DNA from 3 places in the Kitasatospora sp. NPDC038210 genome. Region 1 is predicted to be linked to each of the others. Evidence: riboswitches for the same ligand, from Rfam matches in the RefSeq annotation. Region 1 holds a riboswitch; each other region holds the start of a gene.
The links. A riboswitch is a leader RNA that binds a small molecule or an ion and turns the genes downstream of it on or off. The one in region 1 is predicted to bind S-adenosylmethionine.
Positions count from the first base shown of each region.

Region 2: another riboswitch for S-adenosylmethionine. It lies ahead of ACZ7KX_RS01665 (IclR family transcriptional regulator); the one in region 1 lies ahead of thrC (threonine synthase).
Region 3: another riboswitch for S-adenosylmethionine. It lies ahead of ACZ7KX_RS12325 (aminotransferase class V-fold PLP-dependent enzyme); the one in region 1 lies ahead of thrC (threonine synthase).

Region 1 covers NZ_JBVJYK010000019.1:72,018-79,190, forward strand. Annotated here, with positions in the region: gene ACZ7KX_RS31305 (alpha,alpha-trehalose-phosphate synthase (UDP-forming)) at 1-1,137, opposite strand, end outside; gene ACZ7KX_RS31310 (glucosyl-3-phosphoglycerate synthase) at 1,176-2,204, opposite strand; SAM riboswitch class I at 2,352-2,487, shown strand; gene thrC (threonine synthase) at 2,504-3,784, shown strand; gene ACZ7KX_RS31320 (MoaD/ThiS family protein) at 3,853-4,131, shown strand; gene ACZ7KX_RS31325 (cold-shock protein) at 4,670-4,873, shown strand; gene groL (chaperonin GroEL) at 5,209-6,831, shown strand; gene ACZ7KX_RS31335 (hypothetical protein) at 6,944-7,173, shown strand, end outside.
Region 2 covers NZ_JBVJYK010000001.1:383,729-390,901, forward strand. Annotated here, with positions in the region: gene ACZ7KX_RS01650 (hypothetical protein) at 255-1,490, shown strand; gene ACZ7KX_RS01655 (sulfatase-like hydrolase/transferase) at 1,548-3,170, shown strand; gene ACZ7KX_RS01660 (DUF7144 family membrane protein) at 3,432-3,860, shown strand; SAM riboswitch class I at 3,991-4,133, shown strand; gene ACZ7KX_RS01665 (IclR family transcriptional regulator) at 4,334-5,047, shown strand; gene ACZ7KX_RS01670 (LPXTG cell wall anchor domain-containing protein) at 5,337-6,056, shown strand; gene ACZ7KX_RS01675 (hypothetical protein) at 6,197-6,694, shown strand; gene ACZ7KX_RS01680 (hypothetical protein) at 6,884-7,173, shown strand, end outside.
Region 3 covers NZ_JBVJYK010000005.1:143,180-150,352, reverse strand. Annotated here, with positions in the region: gene ACZ7KX_RS12340 (hypothetical protein) at 187-450, opposite strand; gene ACZ7KX_RS12335 (rhomboid family intramembrane serine protease) at 652-1,434, shown strand; gene ACZ7KX_RS12330 (Lrp/AsnC family transcriptional regulator) at 1,476-1,757, shown strand; gene ACZ7KX_RS12325 (aminotransferase class V-fold PLP-dependent enzyme) at 1,796-3,166, opposite strand; SAM riboswitch class IV at 3,218-3,336, opposite strand; gene trpD (anthranilate phosphoribosyltransferase) at 3,446-4,522, opposite strand; gene ACZ7KX_RS12315 (response regulator) at 4,642-5,067, opposite strand; gene ctaE (aa3-type cytochrome oxidase subunit III) at 5,464-6,084, shown strand; gene qcrC (cytochrome bc1 complex diheme cytochrome c subunit) at 6,272-7,081, shown strand; gene qcrA (cytochrome bc1 complex Rieske iron-sulfur subunit) at 7,090-7,173, shown strand, end outside.

The sequences.
Region 1 (7,173 bases):
GTCGTCGTTGACGTGCAGGATCAGGGGCTGCCAGTCCGGGGTGGCGAACTCGGTGTCGATGGCGTCGGCGAGTTCGCGGACCTGCGCCGTGTAGTTGCGGTACTCGGCCAGGTCGGTCCGCGACGGGTAGGCGAAGGCGATGTGGACCACGCGGTCGTGCCACTCGGGGCGGGTGCGGAGCAGGTGCCGGTAGGCCAGCAGGCCGCGGACGATGTTCTTGCTCAGCTCGGTGCGGTCGACCCGGACGATCGTGCGCCGCTCGCCGACGGCCTCGCGCAGGGCGGCGAGGCGTTCGTCCACGTCGGGGCGGTGGGAGCGTTCGCGCAGGAAGTCGGCGTCGGCGCCGAGGGCGTGGACGCCGAGGGCGGTGGTGCGGCCGTCGAGGGTGACGGTGAGCGCCTCGTGGTCGACGTCGGCGCCGAGGAGGTCCGCGCAGCAGGCGGCGAAGGCGCGGGCCCAGCGTTCGGTGAGGAAGCCGGCCCGGTCGGCGCCCAGGATGCCGGTGAGGACGGCGCGGGCGACGTCGTCGGGGAGCATCCGGTAGTACTCGGGCGGGGCCCAGGGGGTGTGCGAGAAGTGGCCGATCCGCAGGTCGGGGCGGGCGGCGCGGAGCAGCGCCGGGGCCAGGGACAGGTGGTAGTCCTGGACGAGGACGGCGGCGTTCGGGGCGGCCTCGGTGGCCAGCGCCTCGGCGAAGGCCGTGTTGTAGGCCCGGTAGGCGGCCCATTCGGTGCGGAAGTCGGCGTCGAAGGCGGGGGCGGTGGGGGTCGCGTACAGCAGGTGGTGGACGAACCAGAGGGTGGAGTTGGCGACGCCGTTGTAGGCGCGGGCGAAGGTCTCGGGGTCGATGTCCAGCATCCGGACGGCCTGCCCGCCGACGTCGTGGCCGGCCAGGTCGAGGCGGCCGTCGGGGGCTTCCGCGGCGGCTCTGCGGTCCGCGGCGCCGAGGGCCGCGCAGACCCAGACGGCGTTCGGGTCGTCGATGGCGGAGAGGCCGGAGACCAGGCCGCCGCCGCCGCGCCGCAGGGTCAGCGTGCCGTCGTCGGCGGTGCTGAACGACACCGGTCCCCGGTTGGAGGCCACCAGGACGGGGGCGGTGCCGGTCGCACTCGAACGTTCGGTCGTGAGATCGCCCATGGTTGGCATGTTGCCGGGCGCCCGGCGTGGCAAACCCGTCATCGGTGGGTGGCGTATTCGGGGACGGTGTGCATCGGGGGGCGTTCCAGGGCGGTCACCGGGTGGGTGTGGGCGAGGAAGGCGCGGGTCTCCGGGTCGCGGGCGAACTGGGTGAGCTCCGGGCGGACCAGGTCGGCGGAGGCCTTGAGCCGGTGGGCGCGGTCGAGGCGTTCGAGCGCGGTGCGGTAGATGGTGGCGGCCATCCGGCCGAGGGCCTGGCCGTCCTGGTGGCGGTGGTGCCGGACGCCGACGTCCACCTGGGCCAGGGCGTCCAGGCCGACCAGCTCCAACGCGTCGACGAGCAGGCCGAGTTCGACGCCGTAGCCGGTGGGGAAGGGCAGCCGTTCGAGCAGTGAGCGGCGGGCCGCGTACTCGCCGCCGAGGGGCTGGACGAAGCCGGCGAGTTCCGGCCAGTGCAGGTTGAGGAGGGGGCGGGCGACGAGTTCGGTGACCCGGCCGCCGCCGGCCGGGAGGACGGCGGCGCGGTCCCCCGCGGCGGAGCCGCTCAGTGCGACTTCGAGGGGGCGGTCGTACATGGCCTTGACCAGCTGGATGGACTCGTCGGTCAGCAGCGGCCCGACGATGCCGGAGACGAAGGCCGGGTCGAACTCGCGCAGGTCGGCGTCCACGAAGCAGACGATGTCGCCGCGGGTGACCAGAAGCGAGCGCCAGAGCACCTCGCCCTTGCCGGGGGCGGCGGGCAGCCGGGGCAGGATGGCGTCGCGGTGCTCCACCCGGGCACCGGCCTCGGCGGCGGCCTCGGCCGTGCCGTCGGTGGAGCCGGAGTCGACCACGACCAGTTCGTCGACCAGCGGGAGGCGTTCCATCAGCTCGCGGCGGACGGTGCGGACGATGTCGCCGACGGTGGCCTCCTCGTCCAGGGCGGGGAGGACGACGCTGATCGTGCGGCCGGTGCGTTCCTTGGCCGCGAGGAGGGTGTCGACCGGCCGGTCGGCCGCGCTCCAGGAGCGGCGGCGCAGCCAGGACGCCGCCTGCGGGAGGAGCTCGGGAGTCGGTTCGGCGGGCACGGAGGTCTCCTCGGCGGGTCGGGTGGGACGGGTCATCTCGCGTGGCGGACGGTCCCGTTCAGGATTGGCGCCTTCGGATACAGTCTTCGTACAGCGGTAGGACCCATGCACGCCGGGGTCGCCGTCGAGCACCACCACAATTTCACAAGCTCATCCAGAGGGACTGAGGGAACGGCCCGTTGACGTCCCGGCAACCTTCTCGCGCGGCTGTCGACGACAGGCCCCGGCGGGACAGGTGCCAATTCCGGCCTGTGGCGCGTCCGCGCTGCGGGGAAGATGAGGAGAGAGGCCTCGCCGTCATGGCTATCGACACTGCCGCACCTGTTTCCGTGGACCTCGGCCCCGCCGCCGCCCTGTCCTGTCGGGAGTGCGGAACCCGCTTCCCGCTCGGTCCCAGCTTCGCGTGCCTGGAGTGCTTCGGCCCGCTGGAGATCGCCTACGAGTTCGGCAGCGAGGGCGCCGAGGAGCTGCGCAAGCGGATCGAGGCCGGCCCGACTTCGGTCTGGCGGTACGCGCCGCTGCTGCCGGTGCCGGCCGACGTCGCCTCCAAGCCCAACCTGAACCCGGGCTGGACCCCGCTGGTGAAGGCGGACAACCTGGGCCGCGAGCTCGGTTTCACCGCGCAGCTGCACATCAAGGACGACTCCGGGAACCCGACGCACTCGTTCAAGGACCGCGTGGTGGCCTGCGCCATCGAGGCGGCGCGGGCGTTCGGCTACACGACGCTGTCCTGCTCCTCCACCGGCAACCTGGCCGGTGCGGTGGGCGCGGCGGCCGCCCGGGCCGGCTTCCGGTCCTGCGTGTTCATCCCGCACGACCTGGAGCAGGGCAAGGTCGTCATGGCCGGGGTGTACGGCGGCGAGCTGGTCGGCATCGAGGGCAACTACGACGACGTGAACCGCTTCTGCTCGGAGCTGATCGGGGACCCGGCCGGCGAGGGCTGGGGCTTCGTCAACGTCAACCTGCGGCCGTACTACGGCGAGGGCTCCAAGACGCTGGCGTACGAGATCTGCGAGCAGCTCGGGTGGCGGCTGCCGGAGCAGATCGTGATCCCGATCGCCTCGGGCTCCCAGCTGACGAAGATCGACAAGGGCCTGCAGGAGCTGATCAAGCTCGGCCTGGTCGAGGACCGGCCGTACCGGGTCTTCGGCGCCCAGGCCGAGGGCTGCTCCCCGGTGTCGGCCGCCTTCAAGGCCGGCCGGGACGTGATCAAGCCGGTCAAGCCGGACACCATCGCCAAGTCGCTGGCGATCGGCAACCCGGCCGACGGCCCGTACGTGCTGGACATCGCCCGCCGCACGGGCGGCGCGGTGGAGGACGTCACGGACGCCGAGGTCGTGGCGGCGATCCGGCTGCTGGCGCGGACCGAGGGCATCTTCGCCGAGACCGCGGGCGGGGTGACCGTCGGCGTGCTGAAGAAGCTGGTCGAGACCGGGCAGCTGGACCCGGCCAAGGAGACCGTCGCGATCAACACCGGCGACGGCCTGAAGACCCTGGACGCCGTCTCCGACGCCGGGATGAGCGCCGTCATCCGCCCGACGCTGGACGCGTTCCGCGCTGCCGGCCTCGCGTCCGCCTGAACCACGCCGCCGGCCCCGTGCCCGCCCCGACCGCTGCCCCGCAAGGCCGCACCCCCGCAAGGAGAGTCATGAGCGCCAACGTCCGCATCCCCACCATCCTGCGCACCTACACCGGCGGCGCCGCCGAGGTGACCGCCGAGGGCGCCACCCTGGCCGAGGTCATCGCCGACCTGGAGAAGAACCACGCGGGCATCTCCGCCCGCATCCTGGACGACACCGGCAAGCTGCGCCGTTTCGTCAACGTCTACGTGAACGACGACGACGTGCGCTTCGCCGAGGGCCTGGCGACCGAGATCGAGGACGGCGCCGGCGTCTCGATCATTCCGGCGGTGGCCGGCGGCTGCTGAGCCGTCCCGCGCGCCATTCGGCCGCCCGTGCGTACGGAATTCCGCTCTCCGTATGTACGGGCGGCCGGTTGCATTCCGGCGGGAATATTTGCGGGTCGAGTCGGAGTAGAGTGTCGCTCGGTTGGGAACAGGGGTTCCCTCTCGGCCGTTCGCGGCGTTCCGCCGGGCTGGGCCCGGCCGATGGGACCGGGCCGTGAAACATGTCAGGCCGATGTCAGAATTACCGCGGGGATTTGGGTAATTCGTCCGCTATGTCCCGCGTGGAATGCCGAGATTTTTCCGGTTCGGCCCGTCCTGTCCCTTGCTGCCGGGGCGGAATTACCGGCGGTTGACCCTGTTGCAGAGGGCTTCGGTCCGGATACATTCAGCGGCGGTCGACGCAATCACCCGCTCACCGGAGCCCGTTGGGCGTTCCGTGCGGACGGTTGCGGCGTGCACGGCTGCGCCCAGGGGGGGTTCCCCGGGCGGGCCGTCAACCAACCCGGGCCCGCGACCTGCGGGCGCGTGAAGGGCCAGCACAGCACTAGGGGAGTTCGGAATGGCTCAGGGCACCGTCAAGTGGTTCAACGCGGAGAAGGGCTACGGCTTTATCGCGGTCGACGGTGGTGCGGACGTCTTCGTCCACTACAGCGCGATCCAGATGGACGGCTACCGCACCCTTGAGGAGGGCCAGCGGGTCGAGTTCGAGATTTCCCAGGGACAGAAGGGCCCGCAGGCGGACATGGTTCGCGCGGCGGTCTGACCCCTTCCGACTCCAGGAGCTCGGCGCGGCCCACGGCTGGTGACCGCTCGCTTCTCGACGGGCCCGTACGACACGCGTCGTACGGGCCCGTCGCCGTTCCCGGGCGGCCCCCGGGGGTGGTCCCAGCGGCGGCTCGCGGGTTGGCGATTGGGCTTGCACTCGACCACCCGGAGTGCTAATCATTGGCGTTAGCACTCACAGCGTGAGAGTGACAGCGGACCGGGTCGGTGAGGCCCCCGGGAGCGGTAGGGGAAAAGACCCCCGCACACCAGGGCCGTCCGTCGCGGGCACCCCTTGGTCCGAGCAGTCGACCGTGTCCCGGAGGACCACTTCTGATGGCCAAGATCATCGCCTTTGATGAGGAAGCTCGCCGCGGCCTTGAGCGTGGCATGAACCAGCTCGCCGACGCAGTGAAGGTCACGCTCGGCCCCAAGGGCCGCAACGTCGTGCTGGAGAAGAAGTGGGGCGCCCCCACGATCACCAACGACGGTGTCTCCATCGCCAAGGAGATCGAGCTCGAAGACCCGTACGAGAAGATCGGTGCGGAGCTCGTCAAGGAGGTCGCCAAGAAGACGGACGACGTCGCGGGTGACGGCACCACCACCGCCACCGTGCTCGCCCAGGCCCTGGTTCGCGAGGGTCTGCGCAACGTCGCCGCCGGCGCCAACCCGATGGCCCTGAAGCGCGGCATCGAGAAGGCCGTCGCGGCCGTCTCCGACCAGCTGCTGGCCCAGGCCAAGGACGTGGAGACCAAGGAGCAGATCGCCTCCACCGCCTCCATCTCCGCCGCCGACACCCAGATCGGCGAGCTGATCGCCGAGGCCATGGACAAGGTCGGCAAGGAAGGCGTCATCACCGTCGAGGAGAGCAACACCTTCGGCCTGGAGCTTGAGCTCACCGAGGGCATGCGCTTCGACAAGGGCTACATCTCCGCCTACTTCGCCACCGACCTGGAGCGCATGGAGGCGACGTTCGAGGACCCGTACATCCTCATCGCCAACTCCAAGATCGGCTCGGTCAAGGACCTGCTCCCGCTGCTGGAGAAGGTCATGCAGAGCGGCAAGCCGCTCGTCATCATCGCCGAGGACGTCGAGGGCGAGGCCCTGTCGACCCTGGTCGTGAACAAGATCCGCGGCACCTTCAAGTCCGTCGCCGTCAAGGCCCCGGGCTTCGGCGACCGCCGCAAGGCCATGCTCGGCGACATCGCCATCCTCACCGGTGGCACCGTGATCTCCGAGGAGGTCGGCCTCAAGCTGGAGAACGCCGGCATCGACCTGCTGGGCACCGCCCGCAAGGTGGTCATCACCAAGGACGAGACCACCATCGTCGACGGTGGCGGCGACAGCGAGCAGGTCGCGGGCCGCGTGAACCAGATCCGCGCCGAGATCGAGAACAGCGACTCGGACTACGACCGCGAGAAGCTCCAGGAGCGCCTCGCCAAGCTGGCCGGCGGCGTGGCCGTCATCAAGGCCGGCGCGGCCACCGAGGTGGAGCTCAAGGAGCGCAAGCACCGCATCGAGGACGCCGTCCGCAACGCCAAGGCCGCCGTCGAGGAGGGCATCGTCGCCGGTGGTGGCGTCGCCCTGCTGCAGGCCGGTGTCGCCTTCGACAAGCTGGAGCTGGACGGCGACGAGGCCACCGGTGCCAACATCGTCAAGGTCGCGCTGGAGGCCCCGATCAAGCAGATCGCGACCAACGCCGGCCTGGAGGGTGGCGTCGTGGTGGAGAAGGTGCGCAACCTCCCCGCCGGTCACGGCCTGAACGCCGCCACCAACGAGTACGTCGACCTGGTCGCCGCGGGCATCATCGACCCGGCCAAGGTCACCCGCTCCGCGCTGCAGAACGCCGCCTCCATCGCGGCGCTGTTCCTCACCACCGAGGCCGTCATCGCCGACAAGCCGGAGAAGGCCGCTGCGGCCGCCGGCGGCGGCATGCCGGGCGGTGACATGGACTTCTGATCCTGATCGTTTCGATCGGATCGGTTCGTTCCCCGTCCGCGTGGGCGGTTCCCTTCGGGGAGCCGCCCACGCGGCGTTTCCGCGTTCCGGCGCGCCGACGGAGAATGGACGGATGGCAGCTGACGACATCGAGACCGCCCTGCACAACGCGCGGGCACTGATCCTGGCCGACCTCACCGCGCGGGACGTGGCGGACGCCGCCGTCGTCTCGCTGGTGGAGCAGGCGGTGACGCACCGCCGCTGGTGGCTGGAGCAGTGGCCGGACGGCACCGAGTACGTGCTCGGGCTGGTCGCCCAGGACGTCCAGGACGCGCTGCTGGAGGCGTACGGGCGCTGGCCGCT
Region 2 (7,173 bases), on a different contig from region 1:
CGGCGTCCGGGCCCCCTTCGGGTGAGCCCTCGGCGTCCGGGCCCCCTTCGGGTGAGCCCTCGGCGTCCGGGCCCTCGGCGTCCGGGCCCGCTCCGTCGGGCCCGTCGAGCGGTCCTGCGTCGGGTGAGCCGCCCCCGTCCGGGCCGCCCCCGTCCGGGCCGCCCCCGTCCGGGCCTCCGCCCGGCGGGCCGACGAACGGGGGCGGGGGGACGCCCTCGGGGGCTCGGCACCCCTCCAGGGCGGCGAGGATCGCGATGAGCACCGTGTCAGCCGTGCTGATCACGCTGACCTGCATCCTGGTGCCCGTGTCGCTGCTCACCGTCTGGGTGCACGACATCGTGCTGGACACCGACCGGTACGTCTCCACGGTCTCGCCGCTGGCCACCAACCCCGCGATCCAGGACGCCGCGGTCGCCCGGATCACGAAGGCCGTGGACGTGAGGGTGGACGGCCCGGCGGTCGCTTCCGACGTGGCCGATTGGCTGCAGTCGCAGGGCCTGCCGCCGAGGGCCACCTCGGCGGTCAAGTCGCTCGGCCCCAAGATCGACGACGCGGTGGACCAGGTGGTCACCAAGGCCGCCACCAAGGTCGTGCAGAGCGACGCCTTCGCGACCGCGTGGACGCAGGCCAACCGCGCCGCCCACCAGGCCGTGGTCCAGGCCCTGACCGGCCACGGCCGCGGCGCGGTCGAGGTGAACAACGGCACCGTCACCCTCAACGTCGGGACGGCCGTCGACAAGCTGAAGGACGACCTGGTGTCCGCCGGGCTCACTCCGGCCGAGAAGATCCCCGAAGTCAACAAGCAGCTGGTGCTGTTCCAGTCCGACAAGCTCGCCAAGATCCGCGGTGCCGCGCACGCCCTCGACGTGATCGGCAACTGGCTGCCGATCATCACCGTGCTGATCGGCGCGATCGGCGTCGTGCTGGCCCGGCGCCGCCGCCGGGCCCTGGTGACCACGGCCCTCGGCGCGGCCTTCGGCTGCCTGCTGGTGGCGATCGCCCTGGTGATCGCCCGCCACTACTACCTGGACCACCTGCCCCCCGCCGTACAGTCCCCGGCCGCGGCGGCCGCGGTCTTCGACACGCTGCTGCACTTCCTGCGGATCAGCCTGCGGACCGCGATCGTCCTGGGCGTCGTGGTGGCGCTCGGCGCCTACCTCTCCGGTGCGGGCCGCATGCCGCGCGCCGTCCGCGGCGGTGCCGACCACGTCGCCGACTCCGTCGCCGGCTGGAGCGACGCGCACGGCGTGCACACCGGCCGGGTCGGGACCTGGACCGACGCCCACCGCCGGTGGCTCGTCCTCGCGGCGGTGCTGGTCGTGGCCCTGGTGTTCGCCCTCTGGAACCACCCGACCGTCCTGACGGTGCTGCTGCTCGTCCTGGTGCTCCTCGCGGTGCTCGCCGTCCTGGCGCTGCTCGCCGCCTCCGGACGGGCCGGCGCCGACAGCCGTACCGACGAGGCCGGCGCCGGGAGCCGTACCGACGAGTGACCCCGTCCGCGCGACGCGGACCTCCCCGACCGTTCCCCGCACACAGCGCAGGTGGCCATGACCAGTCGTCCGAACATCCTGTTGATCGTCACCGACGAGGAGCGGGCCGCGATCCCCCGCCCGCAGGGCTTCACGCTCCCCGCCCGGGAACGACTCGCCGAGCGGGGCACCACCTTCGACCGGTACTACACCGCCTCGGCCATGTGCAGCTCCGCGCGGTCCGTGATCTACACCGGCCGGCACCTGCCGCTGACCGAGATCTACGACAACGACAACATGCCCTACATCCGCCCGCTGGACCCGGCGTTGGGCACCCTCGGCACGATGCTGCGCCAGGCCGGCTACTACTGCACCTACCAGGGCAAGTGGCACCTGTCGAACGCCTACGTCACCCCGCAGAACCCGGGACCGACCACCGACGCCCTGGAGCCCTACGGGTTCAGCGGGTTCAACGACTGGGGAGACATCGACGGCGGCGTCTGGGCCGGGCTCAAGATCGACCCCGTGATCGCCGGCCAGGCCGTGAAGTGGCTGCGCGACCGCGCCCCGGCGGTGGCGGACGACCAGCCCTGGTTCATGGCCGTCAACTTCGTCAACCCGCACGACATCATGAGCTTCGACTACGGCGGGAAGCCCCGGGTGCGGCTGCCCTTCGGCCTCGCGCACGCCGTGCTGGCGCGCGGCCCCGCCGACGTCCCGCTCTACCGCCGCCGCTGGGACTTCGACCTGCCCGCCAGCCTGCACGACGACCTGTCCGGCGCGGCGCCGGCGGTGGCGGAGTTCGCCCGCATGCTCGACACGGTGTTCGGCCCGGTGGCCGACGACCGGCACTGGTACGACGGCCTGAACTTCTACCTCAACGCCATCCGGGACGTCGACCGCAGCATCGACGTCGTGCTCGACGCGCTGGAGGCCTCCGGCCAGGCCGACCGGACGGTGGTCGTGTTCACCTCCGACCACGGCGAGATGGCCGGCTCCCACGGCCTGCGCCAGAAGGGCAACCTGCTCTACGACGAGAACTTCCACGTCCCGTTCGTGCTGTGCCACCCGGACGCGCCCGGCGGCGGCCGCACCGACGCGCTCGCCTCCGCGGTCGACATCGCGCCCACCCTGCTGGAGTTCGCGGGCCTGGACCGGGCGGCCACCGCCTCCCGCTTCCCCGACCTGCACGGTCACTCCCTGGCACCGGTGCTGGAGGGCAGGGAGGTCCGGGAGGGCGTGCTCACCGCCGTCGAGTCGATCACCGCCCTGGACGCCGGGTTCTGGTTCGAGTTCGCCGACCCGCGGGCCCAGCAGCGCATCCAGTCGGGGGAGCTGCGCCCGGACTGGGACAAGCGCGGTTTCCTGCGCGGCTACCTCGACCGGCGGTACAGCTTCGGGCGCTACTTCTCCCCGCTCCGGCCCAACCGCCCCACCGGCCCCGAGACGCTGTACGCGCAGAACGACGTGGTGCTCTACGACCGGGAGGAGGACCCCGGCGAGGTGCGCAACCTCGCGGCCGATCCGGCCCACCGCGACCTCGTCGCCCGGTACAGCGCCCGGCTGGAGGACCTCATCACCGCAGAGGTCGGCGCGGACACCCGCGCGTGGGTCACCGAACGCCCCCGGCTGCTCGGCTGGCCCACCTGGCACGGCGACACCGACCGTCCCGTGCCCGCCGGCGCCGGGGCCCGCGGGTGAACCCGTGGCCGACCTCGTGGCCGACCTCGTGGCCGGCCTGGTGGCCGACGTCGTGGCCGACCTCACGGACGCGGCGTCACGGTCCGTGACCTCGTCGCGGTCCGCGCACGACAGGACGGGAGTCCGGCCCTACCGTGAACGTAGGACTTCTGTTCCCTTCCAGGCGGTCGTCATGCGAGCAGCCGGGCCCCTGCGCCCGGCTGCCCGCCCCTCCCGTCTCCCGCTCCCCGCGAGGCGGTTGCCACCGAAGGAGTCAATGTCATGACCAGCAGTGTTGCCGGGGCCGGCCCCAGCACCCACGCCCCCGAACCCCGTCCCTTCGCGACCGGGTGGACCATCTTCGCCGGGGTCATGATGATCGCCGGCGGCATCATGGCGGTGTTCCAGGGGATCGCCGCCATCACCAAGGACAGCCTGATCGTCGTCACCCGGCACTACGTCTACTCGATGAACACCGAAGGCTGGGGCTGGATCCACGTCATCATCGGGGTCGTCCTGGTGCTGGCGGGTGTCGCGCTCTTCAGCGGCGCAGCCTGGGCCCGGGTCGTCGGTGTCGCCGTCGCCGGGCTGAGCATGATCGCCAACTTCCTGTGGCTGCCGTACTACCCGGTCTGGGCCATCGTCCTGATCGCGCTCGACGCCTTCGTCATCTGGGCGCTGTGCGTCGGCACCACGAAGAAGGCGAGCTGACCACCCGACGGGCCGACGGCCCGTAGGAACGCCCCCCCGGGCCGGCCACGACCGCGTGGCCGGCCCGATCGCGTCCGAGGGAGGGGGGAGGCTTGGCGGGCGGCCCGGGGCATCTTGTATCGTTCCTCGCGAATCATCCAGAGGGGTGGAGGGACCGGCCCTACGAAGCCCCGGCAACTCCCCGTTCGACCCGGCGTCCGAAGTACGCGCCGTGCCGTGCGGGGGCAGTGCCAACTCCGGCCTGTCGCCACTGTGGCGCGGGAAAGATGAGGAGACACGGTGCTCTCTGTGCTGTCCTTCGCCCGGGCGTTTCCCGCCCCGGCCCTTCCGCGTACCCGTCTCGTGCCCGGCGCAGGCAATCGGCCGACTTCTCCGGCCCGTCCTCGCTGACCACCCCCCCGGCTCCCCGTCCGGGAGCCCCCGTGAGCGAAGCCCACCCGCCGCTCACGGGATTCGAGACGGAGTACCCATCCATGGACAACACGAGCGGCGTCGGCGTGCTCGACAAGGTCACCTCGATCCTCGGCACCCTGGAGGCAGGTCCCGCCACCCTGGCCGGACTCGTCACCGCCACCGGCCTGGCCCGGCCCACCGCCCACCGGCTCGCCGTGGCACTCGAACACCACCGGCTGGTCACCCGGGACATGCAGGGCCGGTTCATCCTCGGGCCCCGGCTCACCGAGCTCTCGGCGGCCGCCGGGGAGGACCGGCTGCTGGCCGCGGCCGGCTCCGTCCTCGCCCACCTGCGCGACGTGACCGGCGAGAGCGCCCAGCTCTACCGCCGCCAGGGCGAGATCCGGATCTGCGTGGCCGCCGCGGAGCGCCTCTCCGGCCTGCGCGACACCGTACCGGTGGGGGTCACCCTCCCGATGAAGGTCGGTGCGGCCGCCCAGGTCCTGCTCGCCTGGGAGGAGCCCGAGCGGCTGCACCGCGGACTGCAGGGCGCCCGCTTCACCGCCACCGCGCTGAGCGGGGTCCGGCGGCGCGGCTGGGCGCAGTCCATCGGCGAGCGCGAACTCGGGGTCGCGTCCGTGTCCGCGCCCGTCCGCGGCCCCTCCAACCGGGTGGTGGCCGCGGTGTCGGTCTCCGGCCCGATCGAGCGGCTCACCCGGCACCCCGGAGCCCAGCTCTCCCAGGCGGTCGTCGAGGCGGCCCACCGGCTCACCGAGGCCCTGCGCCACTCCTGACCGGTTCACCGGCCCGCGCTGCCCGGCTTCGTCCCGTCCGGCTTCGCGCTGCCCGGACGCGCGGTCCTCCTGCGCGGGCCGGGGGCGGCGGCCGGCGACACCGGGAACGGGGTGAACCGAACGCGGCACGCCATCCGTGCAGGGGTCGGGGGCCGCGTTGCACCGCCGTCACCCGCCGCCACGGCGGGCGGCGGCGGTCCGGGCTCGCCGCCTCGCGTGCTCCCCCGATCTCCCCCGGGAGCGCGCAAGGCGTTCCCTGCTCCACGAACTCCACAGGAGAGAAGCACAGATGAAGCACGTACGCCGGGCAGCCGTGGTCACCGGGGGCGCGGTCGCCGCCCTCGCACTGGCGGGCACCGGGACCGCCTTCGCCTGGAAGCCGAGCGACGCCTCGCTGGATGTCGGCTGCCGGGCGGACGCCGGCCACGTCGAGCTCGTCCTCGGCAACCGCTACAACGCCGCCGGCGACTACACCCTGAGGCTGGTCGGCGGCTCCGAGGAGCACCACGGCCGCATCGACGCCAACGCCACCGTCAAGCTGACCGTCAGCTACTCGGGCAAGGGCGACACCTGGCGCTACACCCTGGCGGACACCCACGTGGACAAGAAGGTCGCGGACGTTCCGCTGTGCCCGTCCGCCACCCCGACGCCGACCGGCACCCCGACCATCACCCCCTCCGTCCCGGCGACCCCGGTCCCGACCCCGACCAAGTCGGTCCCGGCCTCGCCGAGCGCCACGCCGTCGGCCACCACCCCGACCCCGACCAAGTCGGTCCCGGCCTCGCCGAGCGCCACGCCGTCGGCCACCACCCCGGCCCCGACCGCGCCGGGGACCACCCCGGCGGCCACCCCGTCCGCCACGCCCAGCGCGACCGGCACCGCCCCGGCGCTGGCCGAGACCGGTGGCGGGGACAACACCCCGCTCGCCCTGGCCGGCGGCGCCGTGCTGGCCGCCGGTGCGGGCCTGGTGTTCGCCGCCCGCAAGGTCGGGGCCAAGCGCCGCGCCTGACCGAGCACCGATCGGGGCGATCGGGGGCGCCGGGGTCCGGGAACACCGGACCTCGGGGCCCCACGGCCTTTGACGGCCTGTGGCAACGGTGACGGCCGTGACGGCCTGTGCCGCCGGGCCGTCCACGGAAGGGGAGTGAGATGTTCGTCGACGGATCCTGGCGGATCACGGTGACCGGCAAGGACGCCGACTTCGACCAGCGGGCGGTGGTGATCACCCCGTACGGCACCCTGGTGCTGGCCGGCCGGGTGGGGGAGTCGCTCGTGGTCGACGCGGACACCTGGGAGCTGAGGCTCGAACACCTCCGGCCGGGCGGCGGTTGGCGCCCGGACGTCCAGGTGGTGCCCGGCCCGGTGGCCGACACCGGCGGCGTGCGCAGCCGGGAGGTCCGCGCCCGGGACTGCCACTGGCCGGGCGTGCCCGGCACCGACCTGCCGCGCAACCTCGTAGTGCGCCTCGACGCGCTCGGCGCCGCGGCCCCGGCTGCGCGGCGGGAGACGACCGGGGCGATCGGACCGGCCTCGGCGCCGCTGGTGCGGACCAGTTCGGACCCTGCGCTCGGCGCCCTGCGGCCGGCGGAGCGACGGGGGACGCCAGCCGACCGGACCGCCCCGGGCCAGGCGTCGGCCCGGCCCTGACGGCCCGGTCCGGGGCGCGGCGAGGTTTCCTCCGGCAAAGTGCCGCCCAGGTGAACAATCGCGAGCACGTTTTCCGTTCAACAACACGACGGGCGGGCGAGCGGCTCGCGTCCAGGGCCGGGCAGATGGGTGAGGTGGGCTCCGATGAGGACCAGGGCGGTGGACCGTGATGGTGACAGACTGACGGTCATGACGGGCGGTGGGGACGGTAACGGGCAGGGTGGCACCGGACGCGGCGGGAGCGGGCCGGACGACGAGGCGACGGCGCGTCGGCTGATCGCCGCCTGGCTGGCCGGTGAGGACGCCGAACCCGCGCCCGCTCCGGCCGCCGGCGCCGAACGGCCCGCCGGGGCCGTCCCGACCGGGTGGTGCGTCCCCCCGGCCGCCGCCCGGGAGGTCATCGCCGTGGCCCGGCGGATGGCCCTGCACGGACGGCAGGGCCGGGCCTGGCCGGCCCCCGGAGCCGAGCACCTGATGCT
Region 3 (7,173 bases), on a different contig from region 1:
GCAGCGGGCCGAAGCCCCTGCGCTTCGCCGGGCTCCTTCGCTGCGTCCACCACGTCCTCGGCTCCGATCCTGTTCTCCGGCGGGGTACGGCCGCGACCCCCCGTCGTCACGCCCCGTGCGTCTTGTTCCGTATTGTCCGGTGCGGCGGGCGGGCGCGCTGCGCGCCGCCCGCCGCACCCGCGGGCATCAGCCCTGCTCGGCCGGGGCCTCCGCGCCCTCGGCACCCGGACGGGCCACCAGCTCGACCTGGTCGACGGCGTTGCACCAGCGGCAGCGCACCGACTCGACGGTCTCGCTCAGCACCTCGGTCTCCTCGACCTTGGAGTCGCCGGCCAGGTCGAAGTGCAGGAACTCGGTCACCCGCGCGGTGCGGGTCACGTCGAACCGGGTGAGGTTGCCGCACAGGGTGCAGCGCCAGCGCGTCTCAGCAGTCAGGGCGGGGACGGTCATCGGGGGTCCTCTCGGGTGGTCCCTGCGTGGGCTAGGCGCTCCCCCCGGAGCCCCGGCGTCGGCGGCGGGAGGCGGGAATGCCCGCCCCAAGCCTATTGCCTGGGGCAACCATCGCGACCACCGGTCAGCGGAATAGCGGGGCTAGTCCACCTGCCGTAAACCGCCGTGTCACCTGCGGCGCCCGGAGGGATGCTTGGCCGCATGGCGCTCGCGGCCCCCGACCACACCGCCGCGCGGGGCGGCCGGCCGGAGGTGGCCGCCCCGGCGGTCACCTACGCGCTGATCGCGGTCAACACCCTGGTCTTCCTCCTCGGCCCGGCCGCCGGGCTCAATCCGCTGTACGGCACCGGCCCGGCCCGGGTCTGCGCGGAGCAGCGGTACGAGCAGCGCTGGGGCGCCGTTCCGGCCGAACTGCTGACCGGGCGGCCGCTCACCGCCGAACAGCTGACCGAGGCACCCGACCCGGTCCCCGGCTGCCCGGCCGCCCCGACCCCGGGCAAGCACCCGGCCCTGTCCGCCCTCACCGGCCTCTTCCTCCACGCCGGCTGGCTGCACCTGCTGGGCAACCTGCTCTTCCTGCACGTCTTCGGCCCCACCGTCGAGCGACGGCTGGGCCGGGCCCGGTACGCCGTCTTCTACCTGGCCGCCGGCAGCCTGGCCACGTACGGCTTCGCGCTCGCCGAGGCGCACTCGCCGGACTGCACGCGGGTGCTCATCGGAGCCTCCGGCGCCATCTCCGCCGTCCTGGGCGCCTACCTGCGCTTCCACCCGCGCGCCCGGGTGACCACCCTCGTCCCGCTGCTGTTCTTCCTGCCGCTGCGCTTCCCGGCCTGGCTGGTACTCGGCCTCTGGTTCGCGCTGCAGTGGTGGTCGGTGCACTCGGCGGGCCCGGGGGTGGCCTACCTGGTCCACGTGATCGGTTTCTCGGCCGGCTTCCTCTACACCTGCACGGTGGTCCGCCACCCCCCGAGACGGCCCGGCTGACGCCCGATACGCTGGCGGCACCCCACAAAGGAGCGCGAACAGTGATCACCGCCATCGTCCTGATCAAGACCAGTGTCGACCGCATCCCGGAGATCGCCGAGGCCATCGCTTCCATCGAGGGCGTCAGCGAGGTGTACTCGGTGACCGGTGGATACGACCTGGTGGCGATGGTCCGGGTGCGCCGTCACGACGACCTGGCCGAGGTCATCCCGGGCCGGCTCAACAAGGTCCCCGGCGTGGCCCACACCGAGACCCAGATCGCCTTCCGCACCTACTCCCAGCACGACCTGGAGGCGGCCTTCGCCCTCGGCCTGGACGAGTAGCGGGGCGCCCGGGCTCAGCCCTCCCGACGCGCCCGGGCTCAGCCCTCCCGGCGGGTGTCCGCGACGCAACGCCCGCCCTCGTTGCGGTAGTTCCACGCCGCGCCGTCCGTGACCAGCTCGCGGACGGCGGTGAGGAAGCGGTCGATGTGCTCGTCCGGGGTCCCGGCGCCGAAGCTGACCCGGATGGCGTTCAGGCTGCGCTCGCCCGGCAGCGAGGGGTCCGGAGCGCCGCAGCTGGACTCGACGGCGGTGGCCTCGTCGTCCAGCAGGGTGCGCACCAGCGGGTGGGCGCAGAAGAGGCCGTCGCGCACCCCGATGCCGTACTCGGCGGACAACGCGGCCGAGAAGTGCGAGCTGTTCCAGCCCCGGACGACGAAGGACAGCACGCCCACCCGGGCCGAGCCGGCACCGAACAGGTTCAGCACCTTGACCTGCGGGACCTCCGCCAGCCCGGCGGTCAGCCGGTCGACCAGCTGCCGCTCACGGGCCTCCAGGGCGTCGAAGCCGGCCTCGCCCAGGGCGCGGCAGGCCGAGGCGATCGCGTAGGCGCCGATGACGTTCGGCGAGCCGGCCTCGTGCCGGGCCGGGCCGGTCTGCCACTGCACGGCCACCGAGCCGTCCGTCTCCCGGGCCACCGTCCGGGTCGCCCCGCCGCCGGCCAGGTACGGCTCGGCCTCGTCCAGCCAGTCCGCCCGGCCGGCCAGCACCCCGGCGCCGAACGGCGCGTAGATCTTGTGGCCGGAGAAGGCGATCCAGTCGACGTCCAGCTCGCGCACCGAGACCCGGTGGTGCGGGGCCAGCTGGGCGGCGTCCAGCACCACCCGGGCGCCGTGCCGGTGCGCCGTCCCGGTCAGCTCGGCGACCGGCCACAGCTCGCCGGTCACGTTGGACGCGCCGGTGACGCAGAGCAGCTTGGGGCCCTCGGGCGCCTCGGCGAGCGCGGCGTCCAGGGCGGCCACCGCCTCGGCCCGGGAGCGCGGCGCGCGCAGGTAGGTCACGTCCAGTCCGGCGTGCGCCCAGGGCAGCAGCGAGGCGTGGTGCTCGGTCTCGAAGGCGAACACCCGGGTGCCGGCCGGCACGGCGGCGGCCAGCAGGTTGAGCGAGTCGGTGGTGGCCCGGGTGAAGACGACCTGGTCGCCCTCGCGCAGGTCGAGGAACTCGGCGACGGTGCGGCGGCTCTGCTCGAAGAGGTCGGTGGACAGCTGCGAGAGGTACCCGGCGCCGCGGTGCACGCTGCCGTAGTACGGCGCGTAGGCGGCGACGTCGTCCCAGACCCGCTGCAGTGCCGGCGCGCTGGCCGCGTAGTCGAGCGCCGCGTAGCCGACCTTCTCACCGCTGGCGAGCGGGACCTGGACGTCGGAGCCGAGCACGGCGAGGGGGGCGGTGGTCTCGGTGGCGAGAGAGGACATGAGGATGCACTCCTTCAGGGGTCTGGGACCCCGGGAGTGCCACTCGTCGGGTGTCCGCGCTTGTCGCACGGACGGCTTGCCGTGGCGACCCGGTCCTCACCCAGGGCACCCCGCCACGGACGGAGGGTTGCCGGACAGCAAGCTGGGGCTTGACGCTGTCACTCATGACCTGGCGCCGACTCTAGGGTCGCGTCCGGCGGGCGGTCAAACGGGCATCCACCATCCGGACAGCCGGGGAGCCCGCGCCGGAGTTTCCGGCCCGGGCTCCCAACCACCGCTTCAGCTACGGCTGGTGGCCTCCGACCAGCGCCGCAGCAGCTCCTGTGCGACGCCGGAGTCGATGGCCTCCGCCGCCCGTGCCATGCCCGCCGCGAGCTGCTCGGCCAGCGGCGCGTCACCCAGGTCGAGCGCGACCAGCGCCGCCGCCGTGTTCAGCAGGACGGCGTCCCGCACCGGCCCGCGCTCCCCCGCCAGCAGACGGCGCGCGACCTCCGCGTTGTACGCCGGGTCCCCGCCGCGCAGCGACTCGATGCCGACCAGCTCGATGCCGACCTCCCGCGGGTCGAAGGAGGTCTCGGTGACCACCCCGTCGCGCACCACCCACACCCGCGAGGTGGTGGTGATGGTCAGTTCGTCCAGCCCGTCGTCGCCGCGGAAGACCAGCGCCGTCGAGCCGCGCCGGGCGAGCACCCCGGCGATCAGCCCGGACAGCCGGGTGTCGAAGCAGCCGATGGCGTGGGAGGTGACCTTGGCCGGGTTGGTCAGCGGGCCGAGGATGTTGAAGGCGGTCGGCACCCCGAGGTCGCGCCGCGCGGTGGCGGCGTGCCGCATCGAGGGGTGGAACTTCGCGGCGAAGCAGAAGGTGAGCCCGACCTCCTCGGCCACCTCGGCGACCCGCCGCGCGGAGAGGTCCAGCGCCACCCCGAGCTTCTCCAGCACGTCCGAGGACCCGGTGGAGGAGGAGGCGGCCCGGTTGCCGTGCTTGACCACCTTGGCGCCGGCCGCCGCCGCGACGATCGCCGACATCGTGGAGATGTTGACGGTCTTCGCCCGGTCGCCGCCGGTGCCGACGATGTCCACCGCCGGGCCGGCGATGTCCAGCGGCTCGGCGTGCGCGTACATCGCGTCCACCAGACCGGTGACCTCGTCGACCGTCTCGCCCTTGGACCGCAGCGCGATCATGAAGCCGGCCACCTGGGCGGGGGAGGCCTCGCCGCTCATGATCCGGTCCATCGCCCACGCGGTGGACGAGCGGTCGAGGTCCTCCCCCTTCAACAGGGCCGTCAGGAGATCCGGCCAGGAGCGGACCACCTGCGCGGGGTCGCTACCGCCGTTCGCAGGGTTCGCGTTCACCATGGCTGACTCCAGCTGTCGTCTGTCCCCCCGCTCCGGGGGGCGTCCGTACGGATGGAGCCAGCCTATCGAGCGGCGGGGCCCCCAGGGCCCCGTCTTCTCTAGTACTGAGACGCCGCCGCTCAGCGGGCGGCCGGCGCCCGCTTGGCCAGTCGGGTCCGCAGCAGGGTGGCGACCGCCTCGGCCAGCGCCACCGGGTCCACCGGGTGGGAGATCGCGGCGTCGGCCCGGCTCCAGGCGGCGAGCCAGGAGTCCTGCGGCCGGCCGATCAGCACCAGCACCGGCGGGCAGCCGTAGATCTCGTCCTTCAGCTGGCGCCCGAGCCCCAGCCCGCCGGCCGGGACCGCCTCGCCGTCCAGCACGCAGAGGTCCACGCCGCCCTTCTCCAGCGCCTTGAGCACCGCCGGGGTGGTCGCGCACTCCAGGTAGGACAGCTCCGGAAGATCCTCGGCGGGCCGACGGCCGAGTGCCGTCAGCACCTGCTCGCGGGTGTTGCGGTCGTCGCTGTAGACGAGGACGGTGAGCGTCTCATCGGTCGTGTACGCCATGGACCCTGCTCCCTCAAGTGTGATCCGGACCACGTTCGCCTGATCCGGATGCTACTCCCGATCACCCTCCGCCGAGTGCCCCTCGCGCACGTTCCTCCTCAAGCCGCCGCGCCCCGGCCTCACCCTCCTGGAGGACTGCCCGTCACCCGGACCCGCCCGGTCCACCCGTACGGCCGACCCCCGGCCCGCTCCCCTACCTCCGGCCGCTGCTCCGACCGTGCATCGACGCGCCGGGCAACGGGGTCGTAGAGTGCGCCGAGGAACCGTCAGAAAAGGGACACGCCGCTGCTCAGCCCCCGTACACCCACCCCGTCGGCCCCCAAGCGGGCATACCGCACGCACCGGACACTCCGAGGGACACCCCCCGGCGTGAAGACGGAATAAGGGACCGACATAATGTCCGTCGTGGCGACAGCAACAGCAGTAGAAACCGGGCACGCGCACGGATCGGTCAACCGGCCGAACATGGTCAGCGTCGGAACGATCGTCTGGCTCAGTTCCGAGTTGATGTTCTTCGCGGCCCTCTTCGCGATGTACTTCACGCTCCGCTCCGTCAAGGGAGCCGAGTTCTGGACCGAGAAGGCCCACGCCCTCAACGTGGCGTTCTCCTCGGTCAACACCACGGTCCTGGTGCTCTCCTCGCTCACCTGCCAGCTCGGCGTGTTCGCCGCCGAGCGCGGTGACGTGAAGAAGCTCCGCATGTGGTTCATCATCACGTTCGTCATGGGCGCGGTCTTCATCGGCGGCCAGGTCTACGAGTACACCGAGCTGGTCAAGAAGGATGGTCTGTCGCTGTCCTCCGACCCGTACGGCACGGTGTTCTACCTGACCACCGGCTTCCACGGCCTGCACGTGACGGGTGGTCTGATCGCCTTCCTGCTGGTCCTGGGACGGACGTACGCAGCCAAGCGCTTCACGCACGAGCAGGCCACCGCCGCGATCGTCGTGTCGTACTACTGGCACTTCGTCGACGTCGTGTGGATCGGCCTGTTCGCGACCATCTACCTGATCAAGTAACCAGCTGATCAGGTCGCTGGCCACCGGCTGCGGCCCCCGCCCTCACCGGCGACGGGCCGCTTCTGCCGGTGCCGACGCTCCCACCGACCGACCGCGCGCGCAGCCCTAGACAGGCAGCCTCGTGCCGGCCAGACCGGCCGCCGGGTGCACCCACCAGTCGACCAGATCCTGACACCGGGGTTATTCCGTGAAAAAGCTCTCCGCACGACGGCGCCACCCATTGGCGGCGCTGGTCGTCCTACTTCTCGCCCTGGCGGCAACCGGGGGGCTGTACGCCGCGTTCGCGCCCGCCGACAAGGCGCAGGCCGACGTCGCCGCGCAGTCGCTCGCGATCGATGAGGGCAAGAAGCTCTTCGCCGTCGGTTGCTCCTCCTGCCACGGCCTGAACGGCCAGGGCAGCAGTGACGGTCCGAGCCTGGTCGGCGTCGGTTCCGCCGCCGTCGACTTCCAGGTCGGCACCGGTCGCATGCCGGCCCAGCAGCCCGGCGCCCAGGTGCCGCGCAAGAAGGCCATCTACACCCAGGCCGAGATCGACCAGCTCGCCGCCTTCGTCGCCTCCCTCGGTCCCGGCCCGGTGACCCCGACGGAGGAGCAGTACACCTCGACCAACCCGGAGGACATCTCCAAGGGTGGCGAGCTGTTCCGCACCAACTGCGCCCAGTGCCACAACTTCGCCGGCCAGGGTGGTGCCCTGACCAAGGGCAAGTACGCCCCGTCGCTGGAGGGCGTGGACTCCAAGCACATCTACGAGGCCATGCAGACCGGCCCGCAGAACATGCCGTCGTTCCCGGACACCACCATGCCCGAGGAGCAGAAGAAGCAGATCGTGGCCTTCGTCCGCCACACCACTAGCGACGAGCCCAACCCCGGGGGTCTCACGCTCGGCAGCCTCGGTCCGGTGACCGAGGGCCTGTTCGGCTGGATCTTCGGTCTTGGCACGCTCATCGCGGTCGCGATCTGGGTCGCCGCCCACACCACCAAGGCCAAGAAGTCATGAGCCACGACATGTCAGAAGAGAAGCTCCCGGAGTCCCACGGCTCCGTCGGCGAGGTGGCCGAGCACGGCAACCCGTTCGCCGACCCGGGCCTG